DNA from 2 places in the Chryseobacterium arthrosphaerae genome. Region 2 is predicted to be linked to the other one. Evidence: riboswitches for the same ligand, from Rfam matches in the RefSeq annotation. Region 2 holds a riboswitch; the other holds the start of a gene.
What was found. A riboswitch is a leader RNA that binds a small molecule or an ion and turns the genes downstream of it on or off. The one in region 2 is predicted to bind thiamine pyrophosphate.

Region 1 (11,113 bases), on a different contig from region 2:
TTTTAATGTTTTTTTAGTTATTACTTGCTGTTTTGATTTCAGTTGTTTTGATATCAGTTCCCAGTCTCTGAAGATAAGAAATAAGAGCTACGATTTCTTTTTTCTCTAATTCTCCCTGAGGTTTTTTAGCATATGCCTCTTTAAGGTCATTGGCTTCAGAGAAGATATCTTTTACAATTTTTGCCGATTGGTTGTTTGCCCATTTATCTGCAGAATCAATCTGAGCCTTAGTATAAGGTACATCAAATGTATTCTTCATCAGCTTCATTTTGTCTACCATTTTAGATCTGTCTAAGTTGTTAGCGATCAGCCAAGGGTAACGAGGCATGATGGAACCTGCAGAAGTAGATCTTGGGTTGTACATGTGCTTGTAGTGCCAAGAACTTGGGTTTTTACCTCCTTCTCTATGTAAATCCGGTCCTGTTCTCTTAGAACCCCATAGGAATGGTCTGTCGTATACGAATTCTCCAGCTTTGGAGTACTGTCCGTTTTTACCGTTGAATCTTACGATCTCATCTCTGAACGGTCTTACCATCTGAGAGTGACAAGCGTTACATCCTTCACGGATATAGATATCTCTACCTTCTAATTCAAGCGGTGAATAAGGCTTCACAGCAGAAATGGTAGGAACACTTTTCTTAAGGGATAGGGTAGGGATGATTTCCACCATACTACCGATTGAAATGGTAAACAATGATAACACTGTCAGTAACATCGGCATTCTTTCCAGCCAAAGGTGGAATCCTTCTCCTTCTTTACGTTTGTTTCCGATATTGGCCAATGCAGGTGCTTCAGCAGGAACTTCTTTCTGGAATGATCCTTTTCTTACGGTAGCAATTACGTTTACGATCATCAGGATAGCTCCTGAAATATAGAATAACCCTCCTACGAATCTCATTTTGAAGTAAGGGATAATAGCCGTTACAGTATCCAACCAGTTTTTCCATAATAAGGTTCCGTCCGGGTTGAACTGTTTCCACATTAATCCTTGTGTGAATCCTGAAATATACATTGGTACTGCATAGAAAATGATTCCTAAAGTCCCTAACCAGAAATGCCAGTTAGCTAATTTTACAGACCAAAGTTTTGTTCTCCACATAATTGGTACCAGGTAATAGATAACCCCGAATGCCATGAAACCATTCCATCCAAGAGCTCCTAAGTGTACGTGACCGATAACCCAGTCTGTAAAGTGACCAATTTTGTTGATGTTTTTTGTTGCTAAAAGCGGGCCTTCAAATGTTGCCATACCATAACAGGTAACAGCCACTACGAAGAACTTAAGGATAGGATTTTCTCTTACTTTATCCCAGGCTCCTCTTAAGGTAAGAAGACCATTTAACATTCCCCCCCATGATGGTGCGATAAGCATAATAGAGAAACCTGTTCCTACTGCCTGTGCCCATGCCGGAAGAGCGGTATACTGAAGGTGGTGAGGACCAGCCCAGATATATACGAAAATTAATGACCAGAAGTGAATAATAGACAGTTTATAAGAGAAAACCGGTCTGTCTGCAGCTTTTGGTAAGAAATAATACATCAAACCTAAAACCGGAGTCGTCAATACGAATGCTACTGCATTGTGACCATACCACCATTGTACGATGGCATCTTTTGCTCCTGCATATGCAGAATAAGACTTCCAGCCAGAGAATGATAACGGAACTTCAAGGTTGTTGAAGATATGAAGCATTGCTACTGCAACCCAGGTACCTAAATAGAACCAGATCGCTACATAAAGGTGTCTTACCCTTCTTTTAGCAATAGTCATAATCATATTAACCCCGAAAATGATCCACGAAATAGCGATTAAGATATCGATCGGCCATTCATGTTCAGCATATTCTTTAGAAGTATTAATCCCCATAAAGAACGTAATGAACGTAGCAACGATCATAAACTGCCAAGTCCAGAAATGAATCCAAGACAATGTATCACTATACATTCTTGTTTTTAATAATCTCTGCGTAGAGTAATATACCCCAACATAAACGATGTTACATACGAATGCAAAGATTACGGTATTGGTGTGCAACATTCTGATTCTACCAAAACCAAATGCACCATGAGTGTTTATTAACCCTTGGATATTACCTGATGATAAACTTCTGATGGTTGTATCATCTGTACCGAATAAGAATTCAGGTAATTCCGGGTAGAAAAGCATTAATGCCGCCGTAAGCCCGAACGTAAATCCTATGAAACCAAAGATAATGGTTGCATAGAGGAACGCACGGACAATACTATTGTCATAACTAAACTTTTGTGTTTCCATATCAACTATTCACTATTTTTCTCAATTTTTATTATTTTCTCCTATTTCTTTTTCGTCTTTATCCTTGTCGCCAGTCTCATCTTTTTCTTTGACTCTCTCGTCATCAAAAAGAATTCTGACAGCCGGAGATTCATCATCTTCAAACTGCCCTTTTTTGGCATACACTATAAATACGACCAGGAAGATCGCAGCTAAAGAAACACTGCAGACGATCATTAAATATAGAATATCCATTGGACAACAAAATTAACCTATTTTCGGGGTTCAAATTTAGTGAAAAATAATGACATTCATCACGAAATGCCGATTTCAGCTAATTTAAAATCAGTCTAAATAACAGCGTTTAAGCCTGTTTTTTGAAGTATTTTCGACCCAGTATCCATGTTGAAATTGTAGTAAAGGTAACTACCGTAATTGAACTTACCGGCATGATGATCGCCGCAAAAAGCGGATGCATATGTCCTGTAACAGCGTAACTTAACCCAACGATATTATAAAGAAAACTGATTATAAATGTCATTTTCACAATGGTGATCGAGCCTTTGCAGACGTTCAGGTAGTTGTCAAGAGTGACTACTTTTTCACCATTCATGATCACATCGGAAGAAGGTGTGAAGCTGTTGGTATCATCGGCAATAGCGATTCCCACATTACTTTGCTTTAGGGCTCCGGCATCATTCAGTCCGTCCCCCAGCATGGCCACTTTCATGTGCTGATCCTGAAGGTTTTTAATGTAGTTTAGCTTGTCCTCAGGGCTCTGGTTAAAAGCCATTCCTTTGTAATGAGGAATCAGTTCTTTAAGCTGGCTTTCCTCTGAAGAATTATCCCCGCTAAGGATGAATATTTTGTATTGGGTAAGTTTGGTAAACAGATCCTTAAGTTTCGGACGGTATTCGTTTTTAAAGATGAATTTTCCAATGAATTGGTCGTTTTTGCTAATGTAAACCGCTGTTTCAAGGTTTTTAGGTTCCTGATTGTTGTATCGTGCAGAACCGATCTTGTACACATTTCCTCTTACACTGGCTTCATATCCTTTTCCTGATATCTCCCGGAAATTTTCTACCGGAAAATAGTCGTCATTGACCTCAATAAATTCATATAATGACTTGGAAAGCGGGTGGTTTGAATTTTTCAGTAAGGTTTTAATATTGAATAAGTCGAACTCACTGATTTCAGTGCCTTCATATTTGATATTGGCCTTTTTTCTATGCGTAATCGTTCCTGTTTTATCAAAAACAATAGTATCAAGTTTGGCAATCTTTTCAATCGTTAAAGTATCTTTTACATAAAATTTATTACGGCCTAAAATCCTCATAATGTGCCCGAAAGTAAACGGAGCAGATAAAGCAAGTGCACAAGGGCAGGCAATGATCAGGATCGCTGAGATAACCTGGAACATTTTTTCAAGATCAATAAATGCCCAGTAGATTCCTGAAATCAAAGCGATTCCCAGAATGACAAATGTGAAGTATTTACTGATATTGTTTGTAAGGGTATCAAGTCCGGTTTCGTGTTTTTTAAAGGCTTCCTTGTTCCAGAGTTGGGTAAGGTAACTCTGATCCACATCTTTGATGACTTCCAGCTCAAGAGAAGAACCAATTTGCTTGCCTCCTGCAAAAATTTTATCTCCCGGCTGCTTACTGATGCTTTCACTTTCTCCGGTAATAAAACTGTTGTCAATATTCCCTTCTCCGTTGATCAGAATGGCGTCTACCGGTATGATTTCCTGATTTCTAACTAAAATTCTGTCTCCTACCTTAACCTCTGAAAGCAGGATGTTTTCCTGTTTTCCTTCAAAGTCTACTTTGGTAACGGCAATAGGGTAGAAAGATTTGTAATCCCTGTCATAGGAAAGAGCACTGTACGTTCTTTTCTGGAAAAGTTTACCCATCAGCATGAAAAACAGAAGGCCACAAAGTGTGTCAAAATACCCCGGACCATAGTCGGTAGCAACTTCATAGATACTTCTTCCGAAAAGAACGAAGATTCCCAACACGATAGGAACATCAATATTGACAATTTTATTTTTCAGTCCGTACCATGCAGATTTGTAGTAATCAGACGCAGAATAAAATACAACAGGGCAGGCCAGCAAAAACATCAGGACCCTGAAAAGCCCTTTGTAATGTTCCATCCAGTAATCTTCACCTCCCACATATTCAGGGAAAGCCAGGAACATTCCGTTCCCAAAGGCAAATCCGGCAATAGCAAATTTTACCAGAAGGGATTTGTCCAGGTGATCGACATTTTTTTCGGCAGTCTCAAGGTTGATGACCGGCTTATATCCCAGATTGGTCAGAAAATTAGCAAGTTGGCTTAATTTCAGGTCGTTATGGTTGAAAGAGATCTGTAAGGTCTTTCTGGTGAAGTTGACCTGGGAATATTTGATATGATCGTTCAGAGTATGAAGGCTTTCCAGAAGCCAGATACAGGAAGAACAGTGTATTACAGGGATCTTGAATGTGACAAGGCTGGTGTTTCCTTCAGAGAAATCAGTAACCTTTTCGAAAATTTCAGGAGTGTCCAGATAATCAAACTGAGTAGCGTTTTCGTCACCCGGGCGAATTCCGGCCCCTTTATTCAGCTCGTAAAAATTACTTAAATTATTCGTATTCAGAATTTCATAAACAGACTTACATCCGTTGCAACAGAAAGTCTTTTCGTCAAATAAAATTCTCTCTTTTTCTATACCTTGACCACAATGAAAACAGTTCTCGCTCACCCCATAAAATATTGAACTACAAAATTATAACAAATTTTTTTGTTTATCGTGTTAAAAAGTTCTATTTTTGTGATAAATATCATATAAAATGCCGCAGGAACAACAGATAGCAATTGAAGAGAGGTTCGCCAGAGTTTTTAATGATAAATCATTTAAGGAAAGACTTTCTAGCGCAGATTTTGAAAAATATATTAACGGTAAAAAAAGATTGAGTTTTCAGAAACACGATACGATTTTCGAGGATGGCGAAACTCCGAAAGGGGTATTCGTGCTTGAAAAAGGAGCCGCTAAACTTTCGAAATCAGGAGCCTTCGGGAAAGATCAGATTTTAAGATTTATCAAAGAAGGGGATATCATCGGCTATCGTTCTTTGCTTTGCGGGGAAAATTTCCAGGCCAAAGCAGAAGCTATGACAGACATTGAGTGTGTTTTCTTACCAGCTGATATCTTTATGTATCTTCTGGAAGTAGATCCGCAGTTGTCTTTCGTGATGCTTCAGAAAATATCATACGAATTAGGAGAATCTTCCAACACCATTACTTTCCTTGCTCAGAAAACGGTGAGAGAAAGACTGGCTGAAATCCTTCTGCTTCTTGAGCAGAAACTGGGGGTAGATCCGGAGGGATTCATCAAGATTTCATTGACAAGAGAAGAAATTGCCAATATTATCGGTACCGCTACAGAAAGTGCCATCCGTCTGATTTCAGAATTCAAACAGGACAGCCTGATTGAAGTGGATGGGCGAAACATCAAGATACTCAATCACGACAAACTCATGAAACTCGGTCACGTAGTTTTATAAAAATCATAAAAACTTAAGTCGGCTAAAGGCCGACTTTTTAACTTTTAAAAAATAGATCAATTATGTCTGTTCACTCTGAAATTAAAAAAGTTACAACTGAAACCTTGCGTAAAATGAAATTCGACAAGGAAAAAATAACAATGCTTACAGCCTACGATTTTACCACGGCAAAAATGGTAGATGCAGGTGGAGTAGATGCTATTTTGATTGGTGACTCTGCAGCAAATGTAATGGCAGGTTTTGAAACGACCTTACCCATTACCCTGGATCAGATGATCTATCATGCTCAAAGTGTGGTGAGAGGAACTGACAGAGCTTTGGTAGTAGCAGATTTGCCTTTCGGAACATATCAGAGTAATCCGGAAAAAGCCCTGGAGTCTGCCGTAAGGATGATGAAGGAAGGAGGAGCTCATGCAGTAAAGATTGAAGGCGGTAAAGAAATTTCCAAATCGATCAAAAAAATCATCAATGCCGGAATTCCGGTGATGGGACATTTGGGATTAACCCCACAGTCGATCTATAAATTCGGAACCTACAAAGTAAGAGCCAAAGAAGAAGCTGAAGCTCAGAAATTAATTGATGATGCCATGCTTTTGGAAGAATTAGGCTGTTTCTCAGTTGTTTTAGAGAAAATTCCTGCTGATCTGGCAAAAAAGGTGACAGAAAGTATTTCTATCCCAACGATCGGAATCGGTGCCGGTGCAGATTGTGACGGTCAGGTTCTTGTTTATCATGATATGGTAGGAATGAACAAAGGCTTCAGTCCGAAATTTTTAAGAAGATACCTTGACCTTTACACAGAAATTACAGGAGCTGTTTCTCAATACGTAAAAGATGTGAAAAGTGTAGAGTTTCCAAACGAAAACGAAAGTTATTAATTCATGCAAAACCAACAACAATCTATCCAGGGAATTTTATCTATTGCAGCACTGATCTGTCTTGCAGTGGGATGGTTCAACCTGTTTTCCCCGGAAATCAACCACTTACTTTCCAGAAAGGTTTTTTATGTACTGATAGGAGCGAGTTTTTTTATTCAGGCGCCCTTACTTACCAATAAAAACTTTGTCTATGCCATGTATGCGGCAGCAGCGATCTGTGTATTCGGAGCATTTATACCTGAAGGTTCAAATCTGTCTGCCATTAAAACCATTGGCCTTCTGGCCGGGATTATCCTTTCATTATCAAACAGAAGAAGATAGAACTGCAGCAATATGAAGGAGCAGATTATATATGAAGACAATCATCTTCTGGTGGTCAACAAAAAGGTGGGTCAGCTTGTACAGGGTGACAAAACCGGTGATGAATCACTACTGGAATCCATAAAGAATTTTATAAAAATAAGAGATGCTAAGCCGGGAAATGTTTTTCTCGGCTTGGTTCATCGTATAGACCGGCCTACCTCAGGTCTGGTGATCTATGCAAAAACCTCCAAAGCGCTTTCCCGCCTTACACAGATGGTCAAGAACCGTGAGGTCAAAAAAACCTATTGGGCTGTTGTAGGAAAAGAAATGATTCCTCAGAGCCAGCGACTGGTTCATTATTTAAAGAAAAACGAAAAAAATAATAAAGCGATCGTTTTTCCGAAAGCTACAGAAGGCGCAAAAGAAGCAATTCTGACCTACAACGTGATCAAAACACTTGATAATTATCTGCTTCTGGAAATAGACCTTGAAACGGGAAGACATCATCAGATCCGGGCACAGCTGTCAAAAACGGGTGTTCCGATCAAAGGAGATCTTAAATATGGGGCTCCCCGCTCCAATCCGGATGGCGGAATCAACCTGCATGCAAGAAAACTGGAGTTTATTCATCCGGTTACCAAAGAGAAAATTGAAATTACAGCACCTGTTCCGCAGAATGATGCGATCTGGAGAGCTTGTGAAGAATAAAAGGAAATCCCGCAGGCAGGCGGGATTTTTCATATTACACTTTTTTGTTTCTCTTTTTATTCTTTCATTTGTGTGTTGATTTTATTATGTTTTGGATTTGTTTCTGTTTATTTTTTAAAGAATATTAAATTTACTTAATTATTTAAAAATTCATATCTTGGCCGAAACTTAAAAATTTAGCGAGATATGAAAAAACTTTACCCATTTTCTTTTCACCGGAAAAGAAGAACAATTAATTTTAAAAGCATTGTATCGGCAGCGGTATTGCTGCTGGGAGGAAAAGAGCTGGCTTACGCACAGGTGAGCAGTTATACTTTTTCCCAGTCTTCGGGAACTTATGCTCCAATAACGGGAACCGTATTGGATACTGCTACAGGAAATACTTCTACTACCAACCTTAATAGTAATATTTATCCTCTGTCATTGCCTTTTGGTTTTGTATTTAATGGAGTCTCATATAACTCATTAAATGTATCTACAAACGGATTTATTACATTTGGGAGCACGGCTCCTTCTACAACATATACGACCCCTGTATCCGGAACAACGGCTTATGAAGGGGCAGTCTCTGTGTTTGGAAAAGACATAAGCAGTTTTTTTGATATCAGTGGTGCAACCGGGGATATCAGTTGGGAAACTACAGGTACCGCGCCCAATAGGGAGATTGTTATTCAATGGAAAAATTTCAGACCCAACAGTAGTACTTCCACAACTGCCGTGTATACGTTTTCATTTCAAATCCGCCTAAAGGAAACGTCTAATGTGATCGAAATGGTATATAATAACGGATCATATTTAGCAGGAAGTACCAGCGTTTCCGGAACAGCTCAAATCGGTTTAAGAGGAGCCTCTGCCACCGATTTTAATACAAGGCTTAATGGAACCTCATTAGAATTTGTGAACTCTACACCAGGAACGGCCAATAGCAGTACCCAGGCCTTTAATACAGTAAACGCAATTCCCGGGATGCCGTCTGCCGGACTTACTTATACATGGACTCCGCCAACCTGTTTTGCCCCATCCGGCATCACAGGTGGTACAACTACAAATAACAGTGTTAATATATCCTGGACTCCACATGTAACAATGCCTTCCGGATATGATGTCTATTATAGTACTGCCAGTACTCCTCCAACTTCTGCTACGACACCCACTCATCAAAACGTTCCGGGAAATTCAGTTCAGATCGGATCCTTGGCTCCGTCCACAACTTATTATGTGTGGGTAAGGGCAAATTGCGGAGGCGGCAATACAAGTGTATGGTCTCTTCAGCCTGTGCAGATTTCAACTCAGTGTACACCGCCGGCACTTACTTCTACAACTGGAGCCACTACCTGTACAACGGGTTCAGCTACTTTAACATTGACAGCCACTGCAGATGCCGGAGCTACTGTCAGATGGTATGATGCACAAACGGGAGGAAATCAGGTGGGGACAGGTAATACATTTACCACACCCGCTATATCTTCTACTACAAATTACTGGGCTGCAGCAGCCAATACAGGAAATGTAACTAATGTGGGGCCTGCATCTCCGGCAGGTGTAGGAACAAACAGTGCCGAATCTACTAACTGGGATCTGTTGTTTACTGTAAGAACCAATATAGCACTCAATTCTGTAGATATATTCCCCGGGACGGTAGGACAGGATGGAGTTATTGAAATTCTTACCTCATCAGGAACGTCACTTGCATCTATTCCCTTTACAACCACTGTTGCAGGAAATTCAACGGCACAGACGGTTCCGTTGAATATTTCATTACCTCCGGGAACTTATGCCATGAGAAGAACAGGAACTGCAAAATTATACCGAAATAACGGTGGAGCCGTATTTCCCTATTCTACTCCTGAATTGGTAATTACAGGGACGACGTTTTCAAGCTACCCAACTTATTATTTTTATTTCTATAATCTGAATTTTACCCCTACATGTGAATCTGCAAGAACTATGGTGACGGCTGAGATAAGTTGTATGTCAACTTCAGAAACGCAAACGAAGGAAACTGTAAAAGTACATCCGAATCCTTTCTCTGATTATGTCAATATCAGCAGACCTGAACTGGTAAAATCCATTAAAGTGACTGATGTTACAGGAAAACTGATCAGAACAATCCCTAATCCGGATGCTGCCTTGATGCTGAACGACCTTTCGCACGGAATGTATATATTGATTCTGGAAATGAAAGACGGTTCTGTGGAACAGAAAAAAGTGATTAAAAAATAAAAATTTGTTGTAATTCAATCAGCAAGGCCGGAGATGTAAGCATCTCCGGCCTTTTTTATTCTCAGAAAAAACGATTTTGCTCATTCTGAAAAAATAACTAACTTCGTCCCATGCTTTAGGGGTGTCTGTTATAGACAGACTGAGATTTTACCCTTTGAACCTGATCTGGATCATACCAGCGTAGGGAAAAGTAGATGACTTTTGCTGTACATTCCATTGTACAATAACAGCCATTCCTAAAGTATGTTTAAATTATTAGGAATGGAACTTATTATCAACCACACCCGAAAAACATTTGATGTACTTCCTGAGAATCTGGAAGCATTACTGGCTATAGAGCTGCCCGGAAAAAGAAAAGGAATTGCTGTAGCGCTCAACAACCGTATCATTCCGCTGTCCGCCTGGGCGGAAACCTTCCTCAAAGACAACGATTCAGTTTTAATTATTACTGCCACTCAGGGCGGTTAATTCTCATATTTTAATACCAATACTTATGGCTCACTCCATTACATGTTCGCCATTTCCGAACTCAAAGAAAATATATGTTGAAGGAAAAATTCATCCTGTCAATGTAGCAATGCGTGAAATACAGCTTAGCCCTACCAAACTTACCAATGGAGGCTTTGAACATAATGCACCTGTAACCATTTATGATACTTCAGGTCCTTATACCGATGAAAATGCTGTGATCGATATCCAGAAAGGACTTCCCAGGATAAGAGAACAGTGGATCCTGGATAGAAAGGATGTCAGTATTCTGGAAGGAATCACTTCTGAATATGGGAAAGCCCGCCTTGCAGATCCTAAACTCGATGAACTGCGTTTTTCCTATGACCATAAACCTAAAGTAGCACAGGAAGGAAAAGAGCTAACCCAGTTGTATTATGCAAAACAGGGAATCATCACTCCGGAGATGGAATATGTGGCGATCAGGGAAAATCAAAGAATTGAACAGCTGGAATCTGTTCCCAAAGAGATGGCCTGCCAGCATGTCGGTAACAGTTTTGGAGCCAATACTCCAAAAAGTAAGATTACTCCGGAATTTGTAAGAGATGAAATTGCTGCCGGAAGAGCTATTATCCCGAATAATATCAATCACCCGGAAAGCGAACCGATGATCATCGGAAGAAATTTCCTGGTCAAGATCAATGCTAATATTGGCAACAGCGCTGTCACATCAAGTATTGAAGAGGAAGTGGAAA
Region 2 (11,113 bases):
TTGGTTGCCAAAGAAGCGGCAATCCCCTCAATGCTTGAATTCTGGTTCACAAACTGATTTTCAAACTGATTCTGAATTTTCTGATAATCCTCTTCAGAGATCAGAGTCGTCTGAAGTTTTTTGATCTCCGCATCAATATCAGCCTGCAAAGTCTGCTTAGTGGTCTGTCCCATCGGAATAGCAAAGAAGGCAAAAATACTGTAATCCTCAAGCCCCTGATTGAATGCAGCTACCTGAAGTGCTTTTTTATCCTGATCTACTAATTTTTTATATAAAACCGATGATTTACCGTTGCTTAAATAAGAAGAAAGCATATCCAGTACATAAGCATCTTTTTCTTTGTTGGCAGGTGTTCTGTAAGCAAAAACGTATGCCGGAAGCTGAATGTTAGGATCTGTAGCTGTCACTTCTTTTTCCTGAGTGATCGGAGTGTCTTTCGGGAAGTCCTTCGGATAAAGAGTTCCTTTTGGGATCCCTCCGTAATATTCCTGAATCCATTTTTTAGTCTGCTCAGGTTGAATGTCTCCTGCCACTACCAAAGTAGCGTTGTTCGGCACATAGTATTTTTTATAAAAAGCCTGGAACTCTTCAAGCTTGGCAGCGTTAAGATCTTCCATAGAACCGATTGTAGGCCAGTTGTACGGGTGATTGGTAAACAGGTTTTTCTGGATCGTCGGGAAAAGATTTCCGTAAGGCTGGTTATCCATTCTCAATCTCTTCTCTTCTTTCACAACTTCCCTCTGGGTATCTACCCCAATCTGGTTGATCTCAGCATGGCGCATTCTTTCAGCTTCCATCCAAAGGCCAAGCTGTTCGTTATTGGAAGGGAAAGTTTCATAGTAATAGGTTCTGTCATTAGTCGTATTGGCATTATTCTGCCCTCCGTTTGATGAAACGATCTTGAACCATTCTCCTCTTTTGATATTGGGAGTTCCTTCAAATAAAAGATGCTCAAAGAAGTGTGCAAATCCGGTTCTTCCTTTTACTTCATCTTTGGCACCTACGTGGTACATTACTCCTGTAGTGACTACCGGAGCCGAATTATCCTGATGAAGAATGACATGGAGGCCATTGGGAAGATCATACTCTTCGAATTTGATTTGCTGTGCATTCAGCATGAGCCCAAAGAAAGCTACGGCAGCAGCAGAAAGAAATCGCTTTTTCATAAAGTTAGAAATTGTTTTGCTTATTAGTAGGAAAAGTGAATTAAATGTTACAGATATCTGAATGGTAAGTCATAATAAAATAAATCAGGGAGGAGAAATGAGAGCATATAAAATAAATTCACTTTAACCGCCTTTTTAAATTGAGCATTAAGTGGTAAAACGCACAGGCTTTTATATTTAGGCGGCAATTATGTTGTCTCAGATTCCTAACTTATTTAATCTTAATTTGAATTCTCCTCTGAATATCTTAATTTTGTAATCCCAAATTTTTTTGCAGTATGGATTATCTGAAAGGACTCAATGAATCACAATATGAAGCAGTTACCTCTTTACAGGGCCCTTTGATGGTACTTGCCGGAGCTGGTTCCGGAAAAACACGTGTGCTTACAATGCGTATTGCCCACCTGATCCACAACGGAATAGATCCTTTTAACATCCTGGCGCTTACCTTTACCAATAAAGCGGCCCGTGAAATGAAGGAACGTATTGCTAAAGTAGTGGGAGACAGCAACGCAAGAAGTCTCTGGATGGGTACTTTTCACTCGGTTTTTGCAAGAATTCTGAGAATTGAAGCCCATTATCTGGGGTATCCTTCCAATTTTACCATTTATGATCAGCAGGATGCACTGAATGTGATCAAAAAAGTATTGAAGGATATGAACATCGATGCTGATCTTTATAAACCCAAAAAAGTTCAGGCAAGAATTTCAACCTATAAAAATAACCTGATTACAGTAAAAGCCTATTTCAACAATCCTGAACTGATGGAAGCTGATGAAAAGGCAAATATGAAATTCATAGGGCAGATCTATCAGAAGTATGTAGAGCAGTGTTTCAGAAACGGATCAATGGATTTTGATGATCTTTTATTAAAAACCAACGAATTGCTGACCCGTTTTCCGGAAGTGCTGGCAAAATACCAGGACAGGTTCAGGTATATTATGGTAGATGAGTACCAGGATACCAACCATTCACAGTACCTGATTGTAAAAGCGCTGGCTTCAAAGTTTGAAAACATCTGTGTGGTAGGAGACGATGCCCAGTCCATCTACTCTTTCCGTGGGGCAAATATCTATAATATCTTAAACTTTAAGAAAGATTATCCTGATGCCATAACAGTATCTTTGGAGCAGAATTACCGTTCTACCCAGAATATTGTCAACGCAGCCAATGTTGTGATTGCCAAAAACCTGCAGCAGTTTAAGAAAAATGTTTTCAGTGATAATGAAGAAGGTGATAAGATCAAAATTTACCGCTCACTTTCGGATGCTGATGAAGCCAACTTTGTAGCCGGAAATATCTGGGAACTTCGAAACCGTGACCAGAGAAAGTACAGCGACTTTGCTATTTTATACAGAACCAACTCTCAGACCAGAGCATTTGAAGATGCTTTGAGACGTAAAAATATCCCGTACAAAGTATACGGTGGACTTTCTTTCTATCAGAGGAAGGAGGTAAAAGATCTCATCGGTTACCTGCGTCTTCTGATTAATGAAAACGATTCTGAAGCTTTGATGAGAATCATCAACTATCCTGCAAGGGGAATTGGAGAAACCACCCAGAATAAACTGATTGTTTTTGCAGATGCCCACAATGTTTCCGTATCTAAAGTATTGGATAATCTTCCGATGTACGCCCCGCAGCTGGGGCTCAACAATGGAGTGCTGAATAAGCTGAATGACTTCTGGTCTATGATCAAAGCTTTCCAGGTATTGCTGAAAACCGAAACTGCCTACAGCGTGGCAATGGAAGTGGCCAAACGAAGCGGGCTGATCAAGTTTCTGAAAGATGATCAGACTCCGGAAGGGATTTCCAGAGTAGAAAACGTTCAGGAATTGATGAACTCTATGCAGGGGTTCATTGAAGAGCAGATGCAGCTGGAAGACGGAGATCCCAGCCTTTCCAATTTCCTTGAGAATATCGCCCTTTCTGCCGATACTCAGGATAAAGATCTTGAGGATGATATGGTTTCCCTGATGACGATTCACCTTTCAAAAGGTTTGGAATTCCCGGTGGTACATTTAGTGGGACTTGAAGAAAATCTTTTCCCGAGCTTCATGAGCTCAGCCACCAGAGAAGACCTGGAAGAAGAGAGAAGACTTTTCTACGTTGCCCTTACAAGAGCTGAAAAGCAGGCATTCTTCTCTTATGCGGTTTCCCGTTTCCAATGGGGTAAAATTACAGATGCTGAACCTTCAAGATTCTTAAGTGAAATTGATGATGAATATATTGAATTCCTTAATCCTGCCATGGAAAAAAGGTTTATCAATAATTCCGGAGTGAAATCCAATATTTTTGACGAGCATCCTTCAGAAATGAAAAGCTTCAAAAAAGTTGAGAAAAAGACTATTAACAGGGATGATCATTCAAAACCCGCGCCGGAAACGAGAAAGCTGAAGCCGGTGAGTACAGCCAAAATCATCAATCCTAGCGGAGCTTCTTCCCAGGATATTGAAGTAGGCGATAAAGTGAGACACGACCGTTTCGGAATAGGAGAGGTTACTTTCCTGGATGGAACCGATCCCCAGAATATCAAGGCCAAAGTTGTCTTTATGCATGAAGGAGAGAAAAATCTGATTCTCAAATATGCAAAACTGACTAAAATTTAATTTCAAAATAAAAATATAAAGACAACGGATTCAATTATTGGATCCGTTGTTTTTATTTAAACGAAGTTCGCATAGTTTCTATTTGAACTGTTTCATTTTTTCGTTCGTAAAGGCGTTCCACTTAGCTAAGACAAATCCTCTGCTGAACGAAGTGCCGTTGCGGCCTGAAGAATAACCGATAAGTACATTATTTCTTTGCGGGCGTAGCGTTTTTATAAAATTCATTTTAAGGTTAACCTTCTGTAAAAACATGTTTTTTTATGAATATTTCCTTAATTAATCATAACTTTAAGTGAGGGATAGAAACAAACTATAACTATTTTTTAGAAAAACAAAGTCTATCTATTTTGTAGACTAATAAATATATTTTACATTTGCACCTTGCAAAAACATAAATGTTCAATCAAATTTCTAAACTATATGAAAAATAAAACTATTGTTTCAGCCTCTGTATTATTTTTCCTGGGAGTTTTTACTTACGGACAGGAAAAGGACAGTATCAAAATAAAAAAAGACAGTGTCAAAACCAATACTGTAGAAGAAGTAGTGATCCTGGGATCAAGGGGAGGAGCGAGATCTAAAGTAGACAGCCCGGTTCCTGTAGATGTATTCAATGTAAAAGAATCGTCAGTTATTCTTCCGCAGACCAATATCGGGCAAATTCTGAATGCGGTTGCCCCATCTTTTACTTCTACTATTCAGACCAATTCAGACGGTACAGACCATTTGGATCCTGCACAGCTCAGAGGGTTGGGGCCGGATCAGGTGTTGGTTTTGGTCAATGGAAAGAGAAGGCATACTTCGGCTCTGGTGAATGTGAACGGAACACCGGGAAGGGGTACGGTAGGAACTGACCTGAATGCTATTCCTTCCTTTGCTTTAAACAGAATTGAAGTACTGAGGGATGGTGCTGCAGCCCAATACGGATCAGATGCCATTGCCGGGGTTATCAATCTTGAGCTTAAAAAAGATACGGGAAAACTGGCAGGACAGATCAGCTATGGCGGAAATCTGACTCCTACAGCAAATGATCATACAGGAGATTTTGACGGCCAGAATATTCAGCTGGATCTGAATTATGGAAATAAAATCGGAACAAAAGGAGGTTTTTTTAACATCACCTGGACCTCACAGTTCAGAAATCCTACCTACAGAGCCGGAACAGAAAGCGGAACACTCTATAACGCTTATAATGCAATCGAACAAAGAGCCCTGAATGACGGAGTGAATCTTTCTTCACTTTTTACAGATATCGGCAATACGCCTAACTCGCAGCAGATTGTTGATTATATCCATCAATATGCACAGAACGTAAGTTATTTTACTCCAGATTTACAAAATAAAATACAGACTGCCAATACAATTGGAGCTTTGCAAAATGTATTGAAGACGGGAGCATTTACTACCGATGAACTTAATTACATTACAGATCAGGAACTTGCCTACAGGGGCCAGACCAGAAAAGATTTCAATATGCAGGTGGGGCAGTCCAAACTGAATAACCATCAGCTTTTTCTGAATGCTGAGGTACCTGTCAGCGATAACTGGAAGGTGTATACTTTCGGAGGGTATAGTTTAAGACACGGTACATCCGGTGGTTTTTACAGAAGACCGAGAGAAAACAGGACTTTTACCGGATTGTATCCTAATGGTTACCTGCCTCAGATCGGGACTGATATTCAGGATATTTCACTGGCAGCGGGAATCAAAGGAAAATGGGAAGGATGGAATATTGATTTCAGCAATACTTACGGCCAGAATTCTTTTACGTATAACATCAGCAATACAGGAAATACCTCAATGCGTTTTGCTTCGCCAAGGGAATTTAATGCCGGAGGATTAAGGTTTTCACAAAATACCATCAATTTAGATTTCTCAAAAAAATATGATGTTTGGGAAGGAATTAACGTTGCATTCGGTGCCGAACATCGCTACGAAAACTTTAAGATTACAGCAGGAGAAGAAGCTTCTTATGCTACTTATGATGTTTTCGGAAATGTATACAGAGATAATTCTCAACAAAGACCTACTGATTTCTTTGGGCAGCCACTGCCGGGAGGTTCACAGGTCTTTAACGGTTTCAAACCTGAAAATGCCGTAGATAAAAACAGACAATCTGTTGCAGCCTACGCCGATGTTGAATTGAACTTTACCCATTGGTTATTGGTAGACGCTGCTGCGAGGTATGAAAATTATTCGGATTTCGGATCAACGTTTAATTATAAACTGGCTTCAAGAATTAAAATCGCTCCTGATTTTAACCTGAGGTTTGCAGGTTCCACCGGATTCAGAGCTCCGTCTATCCATCAGATCTATTATAATATAACTTCTACTTTATTTACCAATAATCAGCTGCTGGAGGTAGGTACGTTCAGTAACGATTCCCAGCTGGCGGCACAGTTGAATATCCCTAAGCTGAAGCAGGAAACTTCAAAATCCGCAAGCATAGGATTTACCTATAGAATACCATCTGCAGGGCTGACGTTCACTGCCGACGGATACTTTACAAGAATAGACAACCGTATTATTCTGACAGACCAGTTCCTGAGAAAAGATGTTCCTTCGGGAGCACAGACAGAGTTTGATAATTTTAGGATCAACGGTGCTCAGTTTTTCACCAATGCTATCGATACGGAAACCAAAGGACTCGATGTGGTTATTGCTCATAATACCAGATTTTCAGATTTTAAACTGGATAATAACTTTGCCATCAACCTGAACCAAACCAAGCAGGTAGGAGATATTCATTCATCAGGACTTTTACAGTCGCCTGCACTGGAAAAGATTTATTTCTCCGAAAAATCAAGAGTATACCTGGAAGAGGCAGTGCCAAGAGTAAAAGCCAGTCTTTCCAATACCTTATCATGGAAAAATGCGAGCTTCTACCTAAGAAATACCTATTTCGGGAAAGTAACCGGAGCTGACGTTCTGGATGCCAACGGGGACGGTATCACAGAGTTTAATGAACACCAGAAAATTGCAGATAAAGTGATTACCGATATATCTTTGGCTTATCAGTTTACGAAGAATATAGGATTGACGTTAGGGGTAAATAACGTATTTGATATTTATCCGACTAAAAATCTTCCTGCTTCTACCAATAATGATCAGTTTATCTACTCCCGTTCCACCTCCCAGTTCGGACAGAACGGAAGATATGTTTTCTCAAGACTTAATTTCAATTTTTAATCAACTTTTATACTTTTAAAAAAAACGGATCCGGGAATGGATCCGTTTTTTGTTGACTTAAATATTTTACAGATAAAAAGAAGGAACTTTATTAAGAGGCTTCAGAAGCCAGTCCATCAATTTATGCTTCATCCTAAAGCTTAATTCCACATTTTCAATTCATAAGCGGCTTCCCAGAAATGGAATTCCATTCTTGAGGCCATGATAAAGGCTTCTGTCATTTTTTGTCTGGTCGCTCCGGTGCTGTTTTCGGCTATTTTATCACAAATCGCTATCGCCTGATCCACTGCTGCTGAAAATTCTTCTCCGGCGTACGTGTCAATCCATTTTTCATAGGGATTATCTACTGTGTTCTGGGTACGGTAAATATAATCGCCGACTTCCCTGTAGATCCAGAAACACGGAAGTACTGCTGCTACGGCAATTTCTACTGATTCTAAAGCGGCTGTACTTCTCAGAAAATGAATATAATGATGACAGGCAGGCTGTAAAATCCCTTTATCACTTACCCCAAAATCTTTGAAATAAGATTCATGCAAAGCATTTTCCACTACAATAGCATTTTCAGCAAAACGCATAAAAGCGAGTACATCCTGAAGATCGGCGATCTTTGCGGCAATCAGGGAAAGTGTTCTCCCGAAATGTTCCAGGTACAGGGAATCCTGGGCCATATAAAAACGGAATTTCTCCTGTGGTAAGGAACCTTTCGATAATTCTCTGATAAAAGGCATTTTCAGAATAGATTCATAGAGTTCTTCGATATCTTTCCAGGTTTGTTCAGACCATTTCATTTTTGATCAGTTTTTGAGGGTTAAAAAAGTGGTTAAGCGGACCGTTTCCTAGTCCTGTCTGTACATCTGTTCCGTTTTCTATAGCCTGATAAGTATATTCCTGTCCTGAAGAAACAGCGTCATACAATGTTTTTCCCCGGGCAATATAGGCTGCTATGGCAGAGGAAAGTGTACACCCGGAGCCATGGGTGTTATTGGTATTGAATTTTAGGGTTTCAAAAGAGTGGAACACTTCATTTTCATCATAAAATAAAGAAGTAATTGTTGAGGTTTCCTGATGGCCTCCTTTAAGAAGGATGGTTTTACAGCCCAGGTTTTTTATCTTTTTTCCTGCTGTGTAGAGGTCTTCAAGAGTTTCTACCTTCAGCTCTGCTAAAATTGCGGCCTCGTCCATATTGGGCGTAATTACATCAGCAATCGGGAAAAGCTTTTCTGTAATGGCATTGATGGTTTCCTCTTCAATCAGCCTGTGTCCGCTGGTGGCTACCATAACAGGATCGAATACCACCGGTATTTTTTTATATTGAGCAAGCGTTGAAACAATGGTGTCTACGAGCTGCGGGGTGTGAACCATTCCGATTTTAATGGCATCAGGAACAATATCATCCAATATAGCTTTGATCTGATCTGCTACTGCTTCCACAGGAACCGGATATATTTTTCTTACACCCTGGGTATTCTGTACCGGTAAAGCCGTTAATACCGATGTCGAAAAACATCCCAGAGCTGAAGCCGTTTTGATATCAGCCTGGATACCTGCACCGCCGCTTCCGTCAAATCCTGCAATGGTAAGTACTGAGGGGTATCTGTATTTTTTCATTTTAAAATTTCATTTTTTAATTCATAAGCTGCCTTCTGAGGATTGTCTGCACCGCATATTGCTGACACTACAGCAAGACAGTCAGCACCGGCATTTATAATCGCTCCTGCATTTCCGGAATGAATACTGCCAATAGCAACCAGAGGTTTTTCTGTCAGCTGCCTGATCTTTGCAATACCGTCCAGACCCCATTCTGTAATGGTGTCTGTTTTGGTTTTTGTTTTAAATACAGGACTTATTCCCAGATAGTCAGATATGGCAGTCTGTTCGTTGTCAAGCTGGGAGAGATGTTCGATAGAATAACCGATGATCTTATTTCCCGTAAAAGGATGCTGTCTCAAAAGAGTAGGAGGGGTATCAGAGTTGCCAACATGGATGCCAGCAGAATTTACTTTTTCAGCGACCTCAATATTGTCATTGATGATGAGCGGAATATGATATTTATCTGTAATGGCAATAAGCTGTTTTGCCTTTTGGATGAAAACCTCGGTACGGTCATATTTTTCACGAAGCTGAATGACATCCACACCGCCAAGAATAGCCTGTTCAGCAACGTCCAGAAAGTTTTTTCCCAGACAGTCGGCTTCAGAGATCACCAGATACAGCTTATAAGGGAAAGGATGTATACTCATTTCCTGTCGATTTTTAAGTGACTGATGAATTCCTCTTCCGTGATATTGTAAAGTTTGTCAATCAGATTGACCTGGAGGCTTCCGGGACCTTTGCTTTCTTTGGACGCAATTTCGCCTGCGATACCCAGTAATGCCATTGCCGCTGCCACACCTGATGTTTTGTCTTCCGAACATCCTGCAAATGCACCTGTCAATGCTGTTGCTGAACAGCCGAGTCCTGTTACTTTAGTCATAAGCGGATGGCCGTTCCTGATCATGAAACATTGGTCCGGATTCAGGATAATATCCGTTTCTCCCGAAATACAGACAACAGTGTTAAATTGATTCACAAGAAGCTGAGCTGCATCTACAGCATCATTGCTGGCAGCGGTGCTGTCTACCCCTTTAGTTACGGTTGTATTGATTTTAGCCAGAGCAATAATTTCAGAAGCGTTTCCTCTGATAACGGTGGGGCGGTATTCCAAAAGCTGTTGTAAAATCTGATCCCGGAAAGACGTTGCCCCTGCACCAACAGGATCCAGTACCCATGGTTTGTGGATTGCATTAGCGGTTTCAGCAGCTATAAACATAGATTCAGACCAGTATTCATCAAGAGTACCGATATTAATGACTACAGCATCTGAAATGTTGACCATTTCTCTGATTTCAGATTTGGCGTGGGCCATGATGGGGGATGCTCCTGCAGCCAAAAGGGCATTGGCCGTATTGTTCATCACTACATAGTTGGTAATGTTGTGAACCAGGGGAGACTTTTGTTTTACAAGCTGAACGTGCTGCCAGAGAATTTTTTCCATTGTTTATCATTAAAATAAAAAATAGCTTCAGGAAAAAATCCAAGACAAAAGCACATTGGCCGGCAATGTAGTTTTGCTTTTCCCTACGTCGGTGTAAGCCGTATCAGGTTCAAAGGGACTCTCTCAATTCTTTTCAGAATACCCCTAAAGCAAAACAAATGTATAAAAATTATCAGAGCAGGCAAAGTGCACTGACTATTTTAAAGGAGAAGTTTATCTTTCCACAAGTTCTTTCACCTGTTCACCATAGAAATCGGTTTCTGTAGTAGTGATTTTGAGCAGCTGGTACCATTTTCTGAACGCTCCGATAAAGACGATAAGCATCAGTACCATGGCTGTAACGGCTAAAGCTGCTAATAAGTATTGCCCTTTGGGAATATAGATGGTGGTGACCTGAAGATAACCGGCCCAGAATGTAATGATGGCCATAAATACCCCCGGAATAGCAGAACATAATGCATATTTCCCTCTGTTCATCCTGATCAGCATTGTGGTACAGACGATGAGTCCGCACGCTGCCAGCAGCTGATTGCTGATTCCAAATAAAGGCCAGATGCTGCTTACATTTCCGGTGTAGACCAGGTAGCCCCAGGCGAAAGTAAAAAGCAAACTGCTGATAATAATTCCCGGGATCCAGTTTTTATCATTGAATTTAGGCATTACAGAGCCCAGCATCTCCTGTAAAAAGAAACGTCCAACTCTTGTTCCTGCATCAATAGCCGTAAGAATAAATACCGCTTCAAACATGATCGCAAAATTGTACCAGTAAGCCGTCAGCTGATCCATATAAGGTATCTTATTAAAAATATGAGCCATTCCCACAGCCAGAGAAACTGCGCCACCGGTTCTTCCGTGCAGGTCAATGCCTATCTTCTGTGAATAATAATCAATATCTACCCCATGCAGAGAAGGGTGGGCTGCCAGGAAAGCATCATAAGACTCTTTGGGCGTATTGATTGCAAAGTAGTCTCCGGGCATCAGAGTACATGCTGCAATCAGTGCCATCAGGGCTACAAAACCTTCAACAAGCATGGCACCATACCCTACAAAAAGAATTTCTCTTTCCCTGTTGAGCATTTTAGGAGTAGTCCCTGTCGCAATCACTGCATGAA

Region 1: it holds a riboswitch for thiamine pyrophosphate, as region 2 does, so the genes downstream of both, thiS (sulfur carrier protein ThiS) here and thiM (hydroxyethylthiazole kinase) in region 2, are expected to answer to the same signal.

What each region holds. Positions count from the first base shown of each region.
Region 1 is NZ_MAYG01000031.1:138,777-149,889, forward strand. Features, by position in the region: gene ccoN (cytochrome-c oxidase, cbb3-type subunit I) at 14-2,275, opposite strand; gene ccoS (cbb3-type cytochrome oxidase assembly protein CcoS) at 2,297-2,509, opposite strand; gene BBI00_RS21630 (heavy metal translocating P-type ATPase) at 2,619-4,997, opposite strand; gene BBI00_RS21635 (Crp/Fnr family transcriptional regulator) at 5,086-5,799, shown strand; gene panB (3-methyl-2-oxobutanoate hydroxymethyltransferase) at 5,862-6,677, shown strand; gene BBI00_RS21645 (hypothetical protein) at 6,681-6,998, shown strand; gene BBI00_RS21650 (RluA family pseudouridine synthase) at 7,011-7,688, shown strand; gene BBI00_RS21655 (Ig-like domain-containing protein) at 7,875-9,911, shown strand; TPP riboswitch at 10,019-10,115, shown strand; gene thiS (sulfur carrier protein ThiS) at 10,155-10,379, shown strand; gene thiC (phosphomethylpyrimidine synthase ThiC) at 10,405-11,113, shown strand, end outside.
Region 2 is NZ_MAYG01000023.1:302,914-314,026, forward strand. Features, by position in the region: gene BBI00_RS20540 (M16 family metallopeptidase) at 1-1,166, opposite strand, end outside; gene BBI00_RS20545 (ATP-dependent helicase) at 1,445-3,775, shown strand; gene BBI00_RS20550 (TonB-dependent receptor plug domain-containing protein) at 4,196-6,964, shown strand; gene tenA (thiaminase II) at 7,105-7,755, opposite strand; gene thiD (bifunctional hydroxymethylpyrimidine kinase/phosphomethylpyrimidine kinase) at 7,742-8,575, opposite strand; gene thiE (thiamine phosphate synthase) at 8,572-9,207, opposite strand; gene thiM (hydroxyethylthiazole kinase) at 9,204-10,001, opposite strand; TPP riboswitch at 10,065-10,157, opposite strand; gene BBI00_RS20575 (carbon starvation CstA family protein) at 10,215-11,113, opposite strand, start outside.